Regions from separate parts of the Paenibacillus sp. FSL K6-2441 genome, predicted to be linked through region 4. Evidence: riboswitches for the same ligand, from Rfam matches in the RefSeq annotation. Region 4 holds a riboswitch; each other region holds the start of a gene.

Region 1 (4,341 bases), 2.3 Mb from region 4:
TACGAAAATCCGATTGTGGTGAACTTGGTCTCTAGCCCGCTGGATGCGGATCGGATGGATTATTTGCTGCGAGATGCTTATTTTACCGGCGTAAACTACGGGACGATTGACATGGACCGAATTCTGCGGATGCTTCGACCTTTTCAAGGGCGGGTTGTTGTCAAAGAATCGGGGATGCATGCGGTGGAAGACTATTTGATGTCGCGGTATCAGATGTATTGGCAGGTCTATTTCCACCCGGTGACGCGGAGCTCGGAGATCATTCTCCGGCAAATTTTGCGACGGGCGAAGGAATTATACCGGAGCGGGCATTCCTTTAACTTCTTGCCGCATCCGCTGCCATTTTTATTTCAAGGGGATATCGGCGTTGCCGATTATTTGCAGCTGGACGAAGCGTTGATGCAAACGGCTTTCATGCAGTGGACGCGGGAAAAGGATGAGCGATTAAGCGATTTATGTTCCCGGTTTTTAAATCGCAAATTGTATAAATATGTAGAATTGGACACGCCGGAACTGGAAATGCTGGAGGAGATTCGGAACGCTTTTAGACAAGTGGGCCTACAACCTGAATACGACATGGAAATTGATTTTCCGACCGATCTGCCGTATGATGTGTTCCGTCCGGACGATGGGGTTCGACAGAAGCAAATTTTGCTGTTGGACCGGCAGGAACGGCTCCGGGAAATTTCAGAAGTATCGGATATCGTGCGGTCGATCAGCGGCTTGCACCGAGGGAAGACGCATTTGTACTATCCGGATAATAAATTGTGTGCTGTGATAGATCGGCTGCCCCGCCCGGTAGCCCGCATTTTCGAGCAACGGAATTAGGAGGATGACAAGGTTTATGTTATTTGATACGCATACGCATTTGGATGCTCCCCAATTTGACGAGGACCGCGAGGAAGTGATCGCGCGCGCCGTGGAACAAGGGGTTACGCGGATGATTAACATCGGATTTAACCGCGAGACGATCCCTTCGACCATGAAGTTGGCAGAGACCTATGACTTCATTTATGCCGCTGTCGGCTGGCATCCGCAAGACGCGATTACAATGCAAGAGGGCGATTTGGACTGGATTGCAGAATTGTGCAAGCATGAGAAGGTCGTCGCCATCGGAGAAATTGGGCTGGATTATTATTGGGATACGTCACCTAAGGACGTTCAACATAAGGTTTTTCGTGAGCAAATTGGACTGGCTCGCAGCTTGGGCATGCCGATTTCCATTCATAATCGGGACGCTCACGAAGACGTGGTACGCATCCTTCGGGAAGAGAAAGCCAATGAAGTTGGAGGCGTGATGCACTCTTTCTCCGGCAGTTGGGAAATTGCCAAAATGTGTCTAGATTTGGGATTTCATTTGTCGTTTGGCGGGCCGATTACGTTTAAAAATGCAAAACAGCCAAAAGAAGTGTTGGCCAAGACGCCGATGGATCGATTGCTGATCGAAACGGATTCCCCTTATTTAACGCCGCATCCATATCGTGGTAAACGGAATGAGTCCGCTCATGTCCGCTTGGTTGCAGAAATGGCAGCCGAGCTCAAAGGGGTCACTTTTGAGGAAATCGCGGAAATTACCACCCGAAACGCATTGGAACGATTTGGAATCCCGAGTATTTGAGAGCAAAACGGATGAAATAAAGAGGATTTCGGAAAGATTAATGCTTTTTAACCCTCAAAAACAAGGTCATTACATTTTTTTAACCATTTTTTTAAAAAAACGTGGTTGATTCGTCCTTTACAACCTGCATCGAAACAGGATAGAATCTTTTCAGTATCGATTCGGTTCGTTTTGAACCGTACGATGCTTGGTTCCATGAACCAGTCTCGCTGAATCTCCTATGACGGAGAACGGGGGAACCAATACGGATTGCAGTTGGCGATAGCCTGTATGCGTTCGTATTCGATTTCTTTCCAGGGTCTATGGGGTGAATTCAAGGTCATTGCGCCATGAGCGAATGTACTGAGAAAGGGCGGCTCTCTTTCGCCCGAACCCGACAGCTAACCTCGTAAGCGAATAAGAGAGGTCACTCGTGCAGCTATTACACCCAAGACATTCAAGAAGCCACGAAGGAGTTCCTCTAACTCTTTCTCCCGGCTTCTTTTGTTTTGAATAAAAGTAATAGGGTCGTCATACTGTTGGAAAACAGGAGGTGACGACAAGCAGGAGAGACTGGTCAAGGATGCAAAACGCTTAGGATTAAATTTAAGATCAGTGTTCAAAAAGTCAGGTTTTTCAGCACCGAGAAGGTTGGATGAAGCTTGGGACTGAGTAGCGCAGCGTACATGGGGGTACGTGAGCAACGGAAGGCCCGGCTGAATTCAAGATTCGATGCCGAATTCACTTCTTGACCTGCTTCGTGATCAAAAGATGACTTTTTGACTACCTTAGGCGTTTTGTAAAAAGTAACTGTAGTCGCGTCAATCGTTATCATGCATCGACCTAGACGGCGGGACTATGAAGGAGGACGGAAGAAATGGGCATTTTCCGCAAAGAGGAGACCCATGAATCACGCTCATCCAGCATGTCTTACGCAATGCGATGGAAGCATGAGAATTTACGTCAGATAGCGTTCGTCGGCGTTCTGGCCATCGCGGGAATCATCATCATCCTAATCTGGCTGTATAGCCAGGCACAGAAGGAAGTATCCCTGATTGTGGACGGGAATGTCCAGTCTGTGGAGACAACCCAATCCAGTGTAGCTCATCTGCTGGAGGAACAATCGATTAAGCTCAGTGCGAAGGATTCAGTATCCCTCCCGCTGGAAAGCTCGCTGAAGAACGGTGACCGCATTGTCATAGTACGCGCGAAGCCGGTCAATGTGACCGCGGACGGCAATACGAAAGTCCACTTCACGACGCAAAGCAAAGTAGAGGGCGTATTGTCCGAGCTCGGCATCACTTTGGATGAAGACGACAAGGTGACCCCGGCATTGGACAGTAAAGTTACCGAGAACCTGAATGTCAAGGTCGTTCGGGTCAGCAAGCAAACGGTGCAGAGCAAGGAGACTGTGCCCTTTAGCGTGGTCAAAACGTCGGACGACAAGCTGCTAAAAGGTACCACGAAGGTCATTCAAGAAGGTACCGAAGGTCTGGTCATTCACAACATTGAGAAAACCTACGAAGACGGAAAATTCGTGGCGAAGCGTTGGCTCGGCAAAGAGGTCTCCAAGGACCCTCAGCCGAAGGTGATCGCAGTCGGCACGAAGAAACCTACCGAGGTCCTGTCGGCCAGCATAAGCCGTAAGGGAAATACGGTGAACATCAGCGGGACGACGACCAAAGGTGGCGTCTCATTCAAATATAAAAAGATCCTGAAAAATGTTACGTTAACCGCGTATTCGGCGGAAGAAGACGGGATAGGCACCCGTACGGCTTCGGGTACCCGCGTGACGGAAGGCAGAACGATTGCCGTTGATAAAGACGTCGTTCCGCTTGGTTGGTGGGTATACATCGAAGGAGTCGGCTTCCGTAAGGCAGAGGATACGGGTGGAGCCATCGATGGAAATAAGATGGACGTCTATTTTGATAGTCTGAAGGATGCTAAGAAATTCGGCCGCAAGAAGGGCCGCACCGTATACGTAATCGGTCCGACGAAGCCGGAATTGAACTAAGATCTCGTTCTCTTTCGTTTTACAATGCGGAGGGAATGAGATAGTATTAGGATGATGAATAAGACAGTGGATTAGAAGGACAGTGGATTAGAAGAGGATGATATGATCCTCTTCTTTTTGTTATTCTGGTGGAGACAAGCAAGAACAGGAAGGAAGACAGATCCATGATCAAAGAGGTCATCGTGGTGGAGGGCCGAGATGACACCGTGGCCATTAAACGAGCCGTAGAGGCGGATACGATTGAGACGGGGGGTTCGGCGATAGGCGAAGCCGTGCTAAAGAAAATCGCTTTGGCGCAGGAACGCCGGGGCGTGATTATTTTTACGGACCCCGACCATGCCGGGGAGCGGATTCGTAAAATCGTGGCAGCGCGGGTGCCGGGCTGCAAGCACGCTTTCCTGCCTGAGGTCGAAGCTACGAAGAAAGGCGACATCGGGGTGGAGAATGCCTCGCCGGAGGCGATCCGCACCGCGTTGTCCCGGGTGCGCAGCGAAGCGCCGGGAGTAGAGGCCGCAATCACCTGGGAAGACTTGATTAACGCAGGGTTAATCGTACACCCGCAAGCTGCGGCGCGGCGAAAAGCGCTGGGCGAGCTGTTGGGTATCGGATATTGTAACGGAAAGCAGCTCTACAAACGGTTAACCGTGTTCCGCATCAGCCGCGAGGAGTTTGCAGCTGCGTTAGCCGAGTTGGAAAGCAAAGGAGTTTAAGAACCATGAGCATAAGGGAA
Region 2 (4,341 bases), 2.2 Mb from region 4:
TGTATCACCGTGGCAGGAGATGCAATTTGCTTTGACGATGGCTTCGGCTTGTTCTGCGTTCATGGTGATTTCAGGCATTTGCGGCTTGGCTTCTTGCTCAGCCTCTTCCCGGCTTGGCAAGGTGAACATCAATACTAGGGCTAAAGCGCCTGCGATGACGAACAAACCGCTCATGATCCACTTTTGCATTTCAATCGCCCCTCCTATGTATGCTACCTATCCATTATAACGGAACACGCGGGTTGATCATAGTCTTTGTGTCCAAATTAGGAACAAAAATGATCCGTTTTCATTAAATTGTGTGCCATAAGTCATAGTCTTAATCAAAACAGGACATAAAAAGGGGCGTGCCTTTATTCAGGCAGCCCCTTATGAACCATGCAATAAAACGGTTTGGACACCCCGCCAGGCGTCATCTTCTCGTACAGATCCGTGATGACAAACCCAGCCTTCTGGTAGGCCCGGATCGCCCGGGTGTTCCAGGTCAGCACTTCAAGGTCAATCTGGTTTTCCGGCTTACGGCGCCGGGCTTCCTCCACGATGGTCCTCACAAACTGCTTGCCCAGCCCATGGCCGCATAGCTCGGGCTTCATGCCGATGCCAAGCCGGGTGACTCCTTCCATCGGGAAGTACTGTGCGAAGCCGGCAAGCTCGCCCTTTGCATTCAACACGGAGACATACTGTTCGGCGCGGATCGCCGGGTTCCCAAACTCCACGTCGAGCGCTTTCATTTGCTCCCAAGGCAGCCAGCTGTAGATGTCGTAAGGAGAATCGTAACGCCAGGTGCAAATTTCCGCGCCATGGGCTTCTTCCATCGGCACGATACGAAACGGAGACATCGATTGGTCCATATTGCCCCTCCTTTGTTAAAGGAAAGTCCGTCGTAATTGTTCCATTATCCTCACAATAGCCGGAATTACGCAGCTTGTAAAGGTTTTTGCCCCCCCTTCGGGAAATTGTGAGATTTGCGCGGGATTTTTAGCTTTGTGGCAACCTTTTTCCGGGCTGTTTCGTTATATAGATAAGGGTGCAGATAAAAAAAGACCGCAAGGCGGTTCTAACAGGAACCCGGCCTGCGGCGAGTAAGTGATGATGAACAGGATGAAACCGATAGATCAATGGATTACGATTCCGCAGCGTAGACGGAATAACCGTATTTACTGAGAACTCGCTTCGCGCCAACGTAGCGGTTCTGGTAATAACTATTGCTTAACTTGTCGATCCGGATGCCCTTGGATGAGGACGCGTGAGCGAATTCACCGTTGCCGATGTAAACACCGACATGGGATACTTTGCCCGTCCCCGTCGTCTTGAAGAAGACGAGATCCCCAGCTTGAAGCTCGCTCTTGGGTACCGGTGTGCCTTGCTTATACTGGGCGGCGGACACACGCGCCAGCTTGATGCCCATCTTGCTGAAGACGTACCGGGTAAATCCGGAGCAATCAAATCCCGCTGTCGTGGTGCCTCCGAATTTATAAGGCGTCCCGTACACGGAATCGACGATACTGGATAGCGTCGTTGTCTCGGCTTTTGCGGAGTCGGCAAAGGCGCTACCTGCCCCCAAGGTAAATAGGAGGGCTAAACTCGTTACCGCTGCTGTCAAAGTCTTTCTCAAGATGTCTTACTCCTTCCAAGGCCTACGAGGTTAGCTTATGGATTCGGTTGAAGGTTCCCTATGATTTGCTATAGAGGTAAGTAACCTTGATTGAAATGGTAGTTATTAGTTTGGGAGCTGTTACCTTTATAGCGAAAATCAATTCACCCTATGGTGGGTCCCCCGCTTCCCGGGTGCGTGGGAATTCGGCAGTTTCATTGTAGATTGCACCCAAGATCTTGCACAGAAACAGTTACAACAATAATTACAAAGTTGTTACCATTTACGTTGTTCATTTTACCAAAGGCGTCCAGAGTTGACAAGTTTGTCGAAAAAAAACGCTTCTATTGGCCTGTTTTCGCGAGGCGATTCGTGGGTAATGGTTCCTAAGGGACTGGGGCTAGGGAGAAGGGAAGACAAGGAAAAAACCCGCAGAGACGTTGTTATCAACATCCCCACGGGCTTCGTAGCGAGTTCTTATTGAACATCATCGTGTTCAGCAATTTCACCGGTCACATCTTCATACTTGTCGTTGCTCATGATCCGTTTCGCTCCAACGTAACGCTCGACGTAATACTTCTCGCTTAATTTGCTGATGACTACACCTTTGGAGGAGGAGGCATGAGCAAATTTGCCGTCGCCGACGTAGATGCCGACATGAGAAACGCCTTTACCGGAAGTATTAAAGAAGACCAAATCGCCCTCGATCAATTCGCTCTTGTCAACCGCAGTTCCCATTTTGTATTGGGATGCGGATTGGTGAGGCAGCTTGATGCCGATCTTCGAGAAGACGTACATCGTAAATCCAGAACAGTCGAACCCGTCGGTTGTGGTTCCGCCCGCAACATAGCTGCTTCCGAGCGCGCCGCCGATGACGCTGTCCAGTTTGGAATCGGCGAAAACGCTGCCAGTTCCAATGGTGAAAAGCATGGCAAAACTTACTGCTGCTACCGTCAAACGCTTCTTCAAGAAGTTATGCTCCTTCCAATGCCTACGAGGTTAGCTTAAGGATTCGGTTGAAGGTTCCCTATGATCCCTCTAAAGCGAGATCAATTCACCCAAAGTGGTTCCCCCGTTTCCCTGGTGAAGGGAATTCGGCTTTGTTTTTCACACCTGACATTTCTTATTTGACATCCGGCACCAATCTCCTGCCAAAGATGACAAAAATAATTACAAAACTGTTACTGAAATTGCGTTGCTGTTATTGTAACAAAGTCAGGTATCTTTTGGCAATGCCTAATTCACAAGATTAAGAGGGGAAATAGGACTGAAGGCCTTCGCCAAACGGCGAAGGCCTTGTTGTTACGGGGTTTTTGAGGAGTTAAAAAATTTTAACTTTTTTGTGCCTTTGACTGCCAAAGATGAAATTGAGAGGCGATCTTCCAGACCTTAAACGTGCAGCGGAAGAGGGGATAAGCCTGCTGCAGGATCAGGGCCAGCATCCCCGTCCAAACCCAAGATGCGGTTCCGAACAGAAGGAAGAGGATCAGGCCAAAAGCCCCGAGAATCAACGAGATGGAGATGCCCTGCAAGAGGGTTCGGAAGCAAACCAGCAGGGAATTCCAAACCCCGGCCTTAAACAGGTAGCCGAACTGGACAAATAACAGGCACTGCCGGATGAACCAGCCGTAGATGAACCAGCCAAGAATCAGACCAAGCCCGGTGAGCCAGGTTGCCATCGGGATTTCCATCCCGGTGAGTCCCGGCCAGAGCGACAGCAGCCTCGGTACAATCCAGAAGGCGGGCAGCAAGGTAAGCACGAGCTCCATCGCGTAAAACAGAATCACCGGTTTGCCAAATTCCTTCATCCCTCGGAACAGGGGGAACCCCGGGCTGCGGTGATCGGCCGGTGTGAAGCCGTAGAAGATTCCGGCTTGGATCAACGGAGTCAAGATCATGCGCAGGACGACCATCCCTGCCAGCAGCCAGCAATACAGCCGAACCTCGGGATTGCTCCATAAATTCATTTGTCCCTCAAGCAAGAACAGTAGTTTCGACAGCGCAGTGGGCGGCGGGTCAGGATATCGTTGCAGCAGCGCCATTACCGCGGTATCGACCAACCGGTACAAGAACAATCCCCACAGCAGCTGGTACAGAAACAAGATGATGACCGAGGGAAATTGGCTTTTCAGGGCAGTCCACCCCAAACGAACGAAACTCATTTCTTTCCCTCCTTATAGAAGTATGGACCTAGGTTTACCACAGAAGTCCCCCAAGGATCGCTTCAAGCAGCTTGGTGACGCTCATATTGGAGCGGGACAGCGTGGTTTCAGGGACTTCCGCTTTCAGATAGTTGTTGATGTGAAGGTTCTCCACCGTTAAGGTGTAATCCGGATCGATCTGAACCCATGCCAGCGGTGCTTTATATTGCATCTTGATCTCGAGGCGAGTATCTTCCCCGTTCCATTGCTTGCGTACGGTGTGACCATCGGTGAAGGTAAACAGCAGCGGAACCTTCGGGTGGGTTGCCCCTTTGCGGGTAAAGACTACGTTCGACTCGTAAATCCGGCCGCCTTCTTGGCTGATCGGAGTGATCTGAATTTTTTCCACTGCAAAATCCGCCATTTTCCCGTCATAGACGTATTGCTGAAAATACTCTTTCCAGCTGCGGCTGGTCACTTGCTCAACCACCCGTTGGAAGTCGGCGGTCGTTGGGTGCTTAAACCGGTACTTCTGGCTGTACGTGCTCAGAATCCGCTTCATCGTCTTGCTGCCGACCTGCCGCTCGATGTCAAGCAGGATTAACT
Region 3 (4,341 bases), 1.3 Mb from region 4:
AACAAACCCACGAAAAAGAAGATGGTGGGCCATTCCACCGAACGGAAGGCTTGTTCCATCACGTGCTCGCCGGTCATGAGCAGCAGCAAGAAGGCGCCAGCCAGCGCAATAGTAGCCGTTTCCAGATGTATGTATTGATGAAGGAAAAAGCCCAACAAGGTCAACCCCAAGGCGATCAGGCATTGGGTGAGCAGCTTTTTCTCCGTAATCAAGCCCTCCAGACTGATCTCCATCAAGCTCTGTTGATGAGCATAAGCCTTTTTCAACTCTTTGCGGAAGATCACGATCACAAGCGGCAGAATCACTGCCAAAATGATCAACACGACTGGCGTCAAATTTTGCATGAAGGCCACGAAGGTCAGTTCCTTCACGGCGCTGCCAATCATAATGTTGGGAGGGTCTCCGATTAAAGTCGCCGTCCCGCCGATATTCGTGGCAAGAATCATAGAAAAGAGGTAAGGGAACGCCTGAACCCTCAACCTCCGCGTAATGCTAAATGCCACCGGGACCATCAAAATAATGGTCGTTACGTTATCCAGGAATGCCGAACCTATCGCGGTGATCAGCGCCAGCAACCACAGCAAAGTGATCGGATTGCCTTTGGCCAGCTTGGCCGTCCATATGCCGATGTACGTGAATAAACCGGTCTTGGCTGTCGTATTCACGATGATCATCATCCCGATCAAGAGTCCCAGCGTATTAAAATCAATATGATGCACTGCGCTCTCCTGATCAAGGATGCCAAAGATTATCATGAACGCCGCACCAGCCATAGCCAGCACCGTTCGGTGAATTTTCTCAGATATAATGAGTGCGTAGGTCAGCAAAAAAATGATTAAAGCCCAAATGGCCTGTTGTTCCATACTTCTCTCCGTTCCATGCTAGTAAGCCATCTTACCATCTTATTAAGGATTGATGATTGATTCAAATTGCTCGATATTTTTCTTTGCTCCTATAATAACCATAATGTCGCCTTCATTTAACTGATCCATCGCAGTGGGAGCAACCAAAATACCGCCATTGCGGTGAATCGCCACAATACTGCAGCCAAAGCGCGTCCGCGGATTAATATCGCCCAGGCTCTTTTGGTCCAGGCATGCCGGGACGTTCATCTCGACGATGCTGTATTCCTTCGACAGTTCAATATAATCCAGCAGATTCGGGGTAACCAGCTGATGGGCAACACGAATCCCCATGTCGCGTTCCGGATAGATCACCCGATCCACCCCCAGCTTCTCTAGGGCCCGGCCGTGCAGAAGCGAGATCGCCTTGGCGACTACCGTTTTCATGCCCAGATCTTTGAGGAGAATGGCCGCTAGGATGCTCATTTGAATATCGTTGCCAATCGCCACGATCCCGCAATCGAAATTACGAACCCCCAGCGACTTCAGCACCTCTTCCTCTGTTGCATCGGCGACAACCGTATGCGTGAGCCGATCGCTTAATTCGTCAACGATCTCTTCATTCCGGTCGATGCCCAGAACCTCATATCCTAACTCCACCAACTCCAAGGCCAGGCTCGAGCCGAAGCGCCCCAAGCCGATGACCACAAACTGCTGCTTTTTCATTTTTGCCCCATTTCCCCTTATCCAATAATGATTTTACCTTCTGGATGGCGATACAGCTCTTTCCCCTTCCTTGGACCGATGGCATAAGCAAGCGTCAAGGGCCCCAGCCGTCCGGCAAACATCGTAAGACTGATCACAACTTTCCCAAATTCCGTCAAGTGCTCCGTTAAGCCCATCGATAATCCAACCGTTCCAAAAGCGGAAGTCGTTTCAAATAAAATGGAGAGGAAGCTTGCGTCTTCTGTGGTGGACAGCACCATCGCTACAGCAACGATGACGAACAGTGCCATCATCGTAATCGTGAGCGCCTTGAAGATCCGTTCTTGGGCCATCCGGTAACGGAACAACACCAAATCGGTTCGTCCGCGGATCATGGAGATCACCGCGCCGATGAGAAGCGTAAAGGTAGTTGTCTTGATCCCGCCCCCCGTCGAGCCGGGCGAAGCCCCGATAAACATCAGGATGATTATGAAGAATTGCGTAGCCTGACGCAGCGAACCGATATCAAGGGTGACAACCCCTCCCGAACGAGGCGTAATCGATTGGAACATTGAAGCCCAGATTTTGCCGCTCCAACTGAGCGGTTCCAGCGTACGCGAGTTCGTGAATTCGAACACGAAAATGACGATCGTGCCAATCGCAATCAGCGCCCCCGTCATGGACAGCACCACTTTGGAATGAAGCGACAATTTGCGATGCTTGCGATACTCTGCCAGATCGGACAAGACAATAAAACCAAGCCCCCCGGACACGATGAGCAAGATGGAGACGATGTTAATCAAAGGATCGTTAACATAGGGGATTAAACTGCGATTTTCCCCAAACAAATCAAATCCCGCATTATTAAACATCGAAATCGAATGCCAAATCCCATAATACAGCGCCCGGCCAAACGGCATATCAAAGGCCCAGCGAATCGTGAGGAGCACCGCCGCACTGGACTCGATGATCAGGGAGTACATCAGCACCTTGCGGATTAAGCGAACGATGCCTTCCATTGAGCTCTGGTTCATCGCTTCCTGGAGCAGCAGACGGTCTTTCAGCGAGATTTTCCGTTTGAGGACAAGGGAGAACAAGGTGGCCATGGTCATAAAGCCAAGCCCCCCGATTTGTACAAGCATGATGATGACGATATGTCCAAAGGTTGAAAAATACCTTCCCGTATCCACCACAAACAGCCCCGTCACACAAGTTGCCGAGGTTGCCGTAAATAAAGCATCAATAAATGGCATCGGTTCCCCGGACGTCCCAGAGATCGGAAGCATAAGCAGCAGAGTTCCCAACAAAATGATGAGGGCAAACCCAGTCACCAATATCTGCGGCGGAGAAAGGTTAATTTTCTTGGTATGCAACGCGTTCACCTCATCATCGTTCTGAAAAAAACACAAAAGAAAAAAAGCACTGGAAATCCAATGCCTTTCGGTGTTTGGTTCCTGATGCACAGGCCTACGAGGTTAGCTGACGGATTCGGACATGCCCAGTTGCCCTATTCGCGGAACATATCCCCTTGCTGGGAGTTGAAGCTCCGTGAAATTCACCCCAAAATATACGGTTCCCCCGTTTTCATTGCGAAATTCGGCCAATCTTTTCAATTGTTTTCAATCATTTTTCGTCAAATGGATTATATCCCTTATTCCGTCCCGCCACAAAGCTCTATTTTCAAGAAAAAGACCAGAAAAGGACGAAATCAGGGAGTGGGAGGATCAACTTCGCCCCCAATCTGAGTGATGCGAGGGCTTGCCGGAGTTTTTGCCGTTTCTCGTCATTTTTGCCATCCGTCTGGCGCAGGGGGGATAGCTGTGTTATCTTTACTTTGACGTACTTGAGGGAAAAACATACCTCATAATATAAGAAGAGTACGTGTTCCCGATTTCATTCAACTTAATAACAAAGGAGTTTTGCGAGTGAGTTCCCCTTTGACGTCAAATGGCCGCCGCAGGATGAAGACCAAAAATCTGTGGCTGCTGGCCGCCCTAGGATTCATTGTGTTCGTCGCCGTTCAACTGTTTCCGACCACCGATTCGGAGTCCTTGCAGCTGCAGCAAGCAAATGAGGTGATCAGCAAACCGGAAGCAGCTGCCCATGCAAGTGAATTTGTCCAATCCGTACTTGGGATCGACCTGCCGAATCCCACGAAGGATAAAGCATTGATTACATACGAAACGCGTTCCGATCTGTTTGGTTACTTAACCAAAGCCGATCTGCTCGCCCCATACTTAAAAACGTATGACAAGCAATTTCCATATGACGTATTTCGCGTCCGTTACACGGACCCCACCGAATCGTTAAGCGCCGTGACCGTGGATGTCCATATGACCACCGGTCAAGTCGTCGGCTTCGAGGAGATCAGTTCCTCCAGCAACGCCACCAAGCAGATGATGCTTGATGTAGGATCGGAAACCACCGATTCCATGAAGGCATGGGAGGGGGATTTAACGTTAGCGGAGAAAGAAGAGCTGGCACAGCCTTACCTGAACGCCTTTGGATTTAAACCAAGCGATCTGGAGCTGGCCTCCGGTGAAGGGGATGTGGGCCTCCTCTACCATATCAATGGCTACACGTTAGGCGAATCGCAAGCGGAAATCAAGCTCAGCTTCGAATACGGCAAGGTTTCCTCGTTGGAGAGCTATTTTACCGTACCGCAGGCTCATCAGGACTACGTCGCCGGACAGACGAAAATCGCCAGCTGGCTCACCTATGCCGGATACGCCCTGTTGACGTTCGTGCTGGCGATTCTGGCGATCGTCTACAGCGCGCTGACGCGGGCCCATAC
Region 4 (4,341 bases):
GGATCAAGTGAATAAGACGCTCGATCGCTTGATTAGCGCAGGCAGCATCGATCAATTCGTTGCCGAAGCTAGCGAACTGGCCGAAAAATAATCACGATATCCATCCACAGAAAATAGCGAAGCTTTCGCTATTTTCTGTTTTTTTGCTTAAGGGTTTAAGGTAAAGGAGGAGGAAGGAAGGCGTTATGGACTTAATTTCAATGTTTATGGAATACCGCAGTTACTTCTTGGCCGGTGTTCAGTATACCCTACTCTTGGCAGCGATCAGCGTGATATGCGGCTTCTTTCTTGGTTTGTTGATCGCACTATTGCGCATGTCGCCATGGGGGATCCTACGGTTTCTGGGGCATGTGTGGGTTGAATTTCTGCGTGGCACCCCAATGATGGTACAGCTGTTGATTATTCACTACGGGTTCGCATTTATGTTTGATATTAATTTCACCCCGATTCAGTCAGGTGCGATTACATTGTCCATTAACAGTTCGGCTTATTTGGCGGAAATTTTCCGTGCCGGCATTCAAGGTGTCGATCGGGGACAAGGGGAAGCGGCCCGTTCCTTGGGGATGACCAAAGGGATGGCTATGCGCCATATCATCATTCCGCAGGCGATCAAATCGGTGCTTCCCGCGATTGGCAACGAGTTTATTACGATCATTAAAGAATCGTCGATCGTATCGATCATCGGTACGGCCGAGCTGATTTATCAAGCACAGTCCGTCGTGACGATTACGTACGATGGGATGACGCCTTATTTGATCATCGCCATTATGTACTTTATTCTGACATTCACGCTGTCTCGGATTTTGGGCGTGTTCGAAAGGAAGTTGAAGACCAGTGATCACCGTTAAAGGTTTGCATAAAAAATTCGGCCAACTCCATATTTTGCGCGGGATCGATCTGGAAATCTCCAAAGGCGAAGTTGTCGTCGTCATCGGTCCTAGCGGGTCGGGGAAAAGTACGTTTCTCCGCTGCCTGAACCTGTTAGAGGTTCCGACCGAAGGGGAGATCACCTTTGAAGGCGCTTCGATCACCGCCAAGGGACATGACATCAATAAAACCCGCGAGAAAATGGGGATGGTGTTCCAGCACTTTAATCTATTCCCGCACAAGACCGTGATCGACAACATTACGCTCGCGCCGATTCGCGTGAAGAAGCTCGATAAAGGCAAAGCGGAAGCGATCGCCATGGACCTGCTTCGCACGGTTGGACTGGAGGATAAGCGGGACGCCTATCCGGCGCAGCTCTCCGGCGGACAGAAGCAGCGGATTGCGATTGCCCGCGCATTGGCTATGGAGCCGCATGTGATGCTGTTTGATGAACCGACGTCGGCCCTGGACCCGGAAATGGTCGGAGAGGTGCTTGACGTTATGAAGAACCTGGCTGAACGGGGAATGACGATGGTTATCGTTACGCATGAGATGGGATTTGCCCGTGAGGTTGGCGACCGCATCCTGTTTATGGATCAAGGTGTCATTCTGGAGCAAGGTACGCCGCAAGAGGTGTTTGGGGCGCCGAAGCATCAGCGTACGCAGGATTTTTTAAGCAAAGTATTATAAATCTTAAGGACCGTCCGAGCTTCCATTCGGGCGGTTTTTTGTCCTCCGATGGATCGAACGTACGATCTAAATTTACACTCTTTTTACCTTTGAACACAAAAATGTAACCAGTCCAATCAAGCAATTCCGCCGTTTGGTGGGATTTACCTGACCTATTGGTTACAAAATTGTGATATATTAAGTAGGCCGAAACCTGAACTTGAGGTGCGGGGGACGAAAGATGAAAACAGGGGCTGCCTAGCTGACTGTTTTCTTGGGGTGAAGCGTATCGAAGCGATGCGCCGGGAATGATCCTTTTTCCCGAATCCGACAACTAACTCCGCAGGCGCAGTAAAAAGGAGGGCAATTCATTTGAATACTCGTATTTGGTCTAAAATTGCAGCAACGGCGCTGATCGCCGCAAGCCTTACGATTCCGATGCAGACGACTTCCGTCCATGCAGACGCGGTACATAAAGCCGTGGAAGGAGATACTTTTTATCTTCTTGCCAAAAAATATGGCGTAGATATGAATAAGCTCATGGCTGCCAACCCATCCATCAATCCGAAAAATATTTACGCTGGTTTAAAAATCACCATTCCGGGAGTTCAAACCCAAACGACGGGAGTTGCTTCCGCTGCTCCGGCGAAGAAGGAGAGCGCAGCTACGACAACTGCTTCCGCTTCCAAGCTCAAGGTCATGTCTACCGGGAACGTGGTTGAAGCATGGGGGAAAACCTTTACTTACTCGAAAACGATCAATGTGAAAGCATCGGCGTATTCGGCATCAGCTAGTGAGAATGGAAAATGGGGCGCGGTTGACTACTTCGGCAACCCGCTGAAGCTTGGTACCATCGCTGTTGATCCGAATGTCATTCCGATGGGCACAAAGGTGCTGGTGACCGGCCACAACCATGACGGTCTGCCGGATCAGGCTTTTGTAGCTACGGCCACCGATCAGGGGGGCGCAATCAAGGGTAACCGGATTGATATCTTTATTCCCGGCAGCGCAGCAAATGCGAAATCGTTTGGTTTCCAAGATGTGACGCTTTACGTATTAAATTAAACACCTTGTTTAAAAAAGTCGGTCAGAATGTATCCTGGCCGACTTTTTGTGCTTGCTGGCGAAGTGCCTGATTTTCAGAAGATTCCCAATACATCAGCGGTATTTGGTCGTATGCAGCAGCTCGGAAAGATCAACGAATTGATACCCCTGTGCCTGCAAGGCGTCGATGATCTTCGGCAAAGCCTGGATGGTGCCGGTTAAGTCGGAGCCAACGCCGCCGCCTGAGTGCTGAAGGATGATCGAGCCGGGCCCCGCCGTGCGCATCACGTTGGAGATCACTTTGTTCTTGTCGATCCCTTTCCAATCCTGTGAATCCACATTCCAATTGACGAGGGTGTAGCCGTTCTTTTTCGCCCATTGAACCTGTTCTTCCTTGATTTCTCCATAAGGCGGCCGAATCAGCTGGGGACGGTATCCAACGACGTTCTGGATAATTTTCTCCGTGCGTAAAATCTCGCTCTGGAACTGCTTAATGGAGCGGTTGCGGAAGTTCGGATGATTAAAGGAGTGATTGCCGATGAGATGGCCTTCGTGATGCATCCGCCGTAACAGGCCGGGAAACTTCTTAGCCCGTGCACCAACAACAAAGAAGGTGGCTTTGACCCCTTTCCGGTGAAGCACGTCCAAAATTTGCGGCGTAAACCGCGGATCCGGACCATCATCGAAGGTCAGTGCAATCTGCTTCACCTCCGGCCCCCGGAAGATGAAGGTTTCTGAATATTTGCGCCGCAGCTCACCAAGATCTGCCGGCTTGGCACCTGCGGGCACGAGTGCCGCCTTCTTGTCCGCCTGGTCCCCCTGAGATTCTGGCCCTCTGTTTTCGAGATCCAGTGCGGCGGCTTTGACGGGATAAAATTCCGTCCCGCCCACCATGATCAGAGAAGCGGTCATGCAGCAGACCAGAGCATTCTTAAGCTGAATAAGCAATTTGAAGTCCCCCTTCAACCCAAAACTGTACATGTTCTCTAGTATCCCCTAACTTTTTCAGATCATGATGGATTGTGAAAAATTGCGCTGATTTCCTCTCATGATTCGCTGTGAGAGATGTCACAGACGATCCCGCTAAAAAATTGCATCCTTTGATGAAGTGTAATCAAATGGGGTGGGGTGAACATATGGCAATCGTAGTGGCTAACGAGGAAATATCACCAGGGGTGTTCAAACTGTCCGTACAAGGGCGATTTACGGGAAAAATGGGGCAATTCTACATGTTGCGTGCAGGAGAACGCTATCCGTTACTGTCCCGACCGATCAGTATCTTTGATCTCGAAGAGGATCGGCTGGATTTCTTGATCCGGGTTGCGGGGGTAGGTACGACCCGGTTATCTGAACTGAAGCAAGGCGACCGATTGACCTTGGACGGGCCGTTTGGTAACGGGTTTCCGCCGCTGGAGGGAAGAACCGCCTTTGTAGGCGGTGGCATCGGCATCGCTCCGTTTTATTATGCGCTTAGGGAAGCACCGCAGGCAGACGTATATCTCGGTTACAGCCGCGAGCCTTATTTGGTAGAGGAGTTCCGTGCGATGTCCCGCGGCAACGTGACGGTGGATGTAGGCGGCTCGATTCTAGAGAAAGTGGATTTTCGGGCGTACGATACGGTAATTGCTTGCGGGCCTCATCCGATGTTGCATGCCGTCCAGCGCAAACAGGCGGAAAGCGGCGGCCAGGCCAAGGTATACGTCTCCTTGGAGAATCGGATGGCATGCGGAATCGGTGCTTGCCTTGTCTGCAGCGTGAAAT

Evidence for each region. Region 4 has a riboswitch for cyclic di-AMP ahead of NSQ80_RS10740 (3D domain-containing protein). Riboswitches for the same ligand answer to the same signal wherever they lie in the genome.
Region 1: it holds a riboswitch for cyclic di-AMP, as region 4 does, so the genes downstream of both, NSQ80_RS00145 (3D domain-containing protein) here and NSQ80_RS10740 (3D domain-containing protein) in region 4, are expected to answer to the same signal.
Region 2: it holds a riboswitch for cyclic di-AMP, as region 4 does, so the genes downstream of both, NSQ80_RS00580 (C40 family peptidase) here and NSQ80_RS10740 (3D domain-containing protein) in region 4, are expected to answer to the same signal.
Region 3: it holds a riboswitch for cyclic di-AMP, as region 4 does, so the genes downstream of both, NSQ80_RS16985 (TrkH family potassium uptake protein) here and NSQ80_RS10740 (3D domain-containing protein) in region 4, are expected to answer to the same signal.

The regions. Positions count from the first base shown of each region.
Region 1 covers NZ_CP150174.1:30,057-34,397, forward strand. Annotated here, with positions in the region: gene NSQ80_RS00135 (HD domain-containing protein) at 1-828, shown strand, start outside; gene NSQ80_RS00140 (TatD family hydrolase) at 845-1,618, shown strand; cyclic di-AMP (ydaO/yuaA leader) riboswitch at 1,816-2,028, shown strand; gene NSQ80_RS00145 (3D domain-containing protein) at 2,475-3,611, shown strand; gene rnmV (ribonuclease M5) at 3,776-4,321, shown strand; gene rsmA (16S rRNA (adenine(1518)-N(6)/adenine(1519)-N(6))-dimethyltransferase RsmA) at 4,327-4,341, shown strand, end outside.
Region 2 covers NZ_CP150174.1:128,423-132,763, forward strand. Annotated here, with positions in the region: gene NSQ80_RS00565 (cytochrome c) at 1-189, opposite strand, end outside; gene NSQ80_RS00570 (GNAT family N-acetyltransferase) at 354-851, opposite strand; gene NSQ80_RS00575 (C40 family peptidase) at 1,124-1,615, opposite strand; cyclic di-AMP (ydaO/yuaA leader) riboswitch at 1,620-1,816, opposite strand; gene NSQ80_RS00580 (C40 family peptidase) at 2,072-2,563, opposite strand; cyclic di-AMP (ydaO/yuaA leader) riboswitch at 2,568-2,704, opposite strand; gene NSQ80_RS00585 (hypothetical protein) at 2,926-3,756, opposite strand; gene NSQ80_RS00590 (M1 family metallopeptidase) at 3,791-4,341, opposite strand, start outside.
Region 3 covers NZ_CP150174.1:3,680,675-3,685,015, forward strand. Annotated here, with positions in the region: gene NSQ80_RS16975 (ArsB/NhaD family transporter) at 1-863, opposite strand, end outside; gene NSQ80_RS16980 (TrkA family potassium uptake protein) at 906-1,568, opposite strand; gene NSQ80_RS16985 (TrkH family potassium uptake protein) at 1,586-2,929, opposite strand; cyclic di-AMP (ydaO/yuaA leader) riboswitch at 2,997-3,159, opposite strand; gene NSQ80_RS16990 (type II CAAX endopeptidase family protein) at 3,473-4,341, shown strand, end outside.
Region 4 covers NZ_CP150174.1:2,366,489-2,370,829, reverse strand. Annotated here, with positions in the region: gene NSQ80_RS10755 (transporter substrate-binding domain-containing protein) at 1-91, shown strand, start outside; gene NSQ80_RS10750 (amino acid ABC transporter permease) at 186-848, shown strand; gene NSQ80_RS10745 (amino acid ABC transporter ATP-binding protein) at 835-1,557, shown strand; cyclic di-AMP (ydaO/yuaA leader) riboswitch at 1,732-1,900, shown strand; gene NSQ80_RS10740 (3D domain-containing protein) at 1,975-2,601, shown strand; gene NSQ80_RS10735 (polysaccharide deacetylase family protein) at 2,695-3,528, opposite strand; gene NSQ80_RS10730 (dihydroorotate dehydrogenase electron transfer subunit) at 3,717-4,341, shown strand, end outside.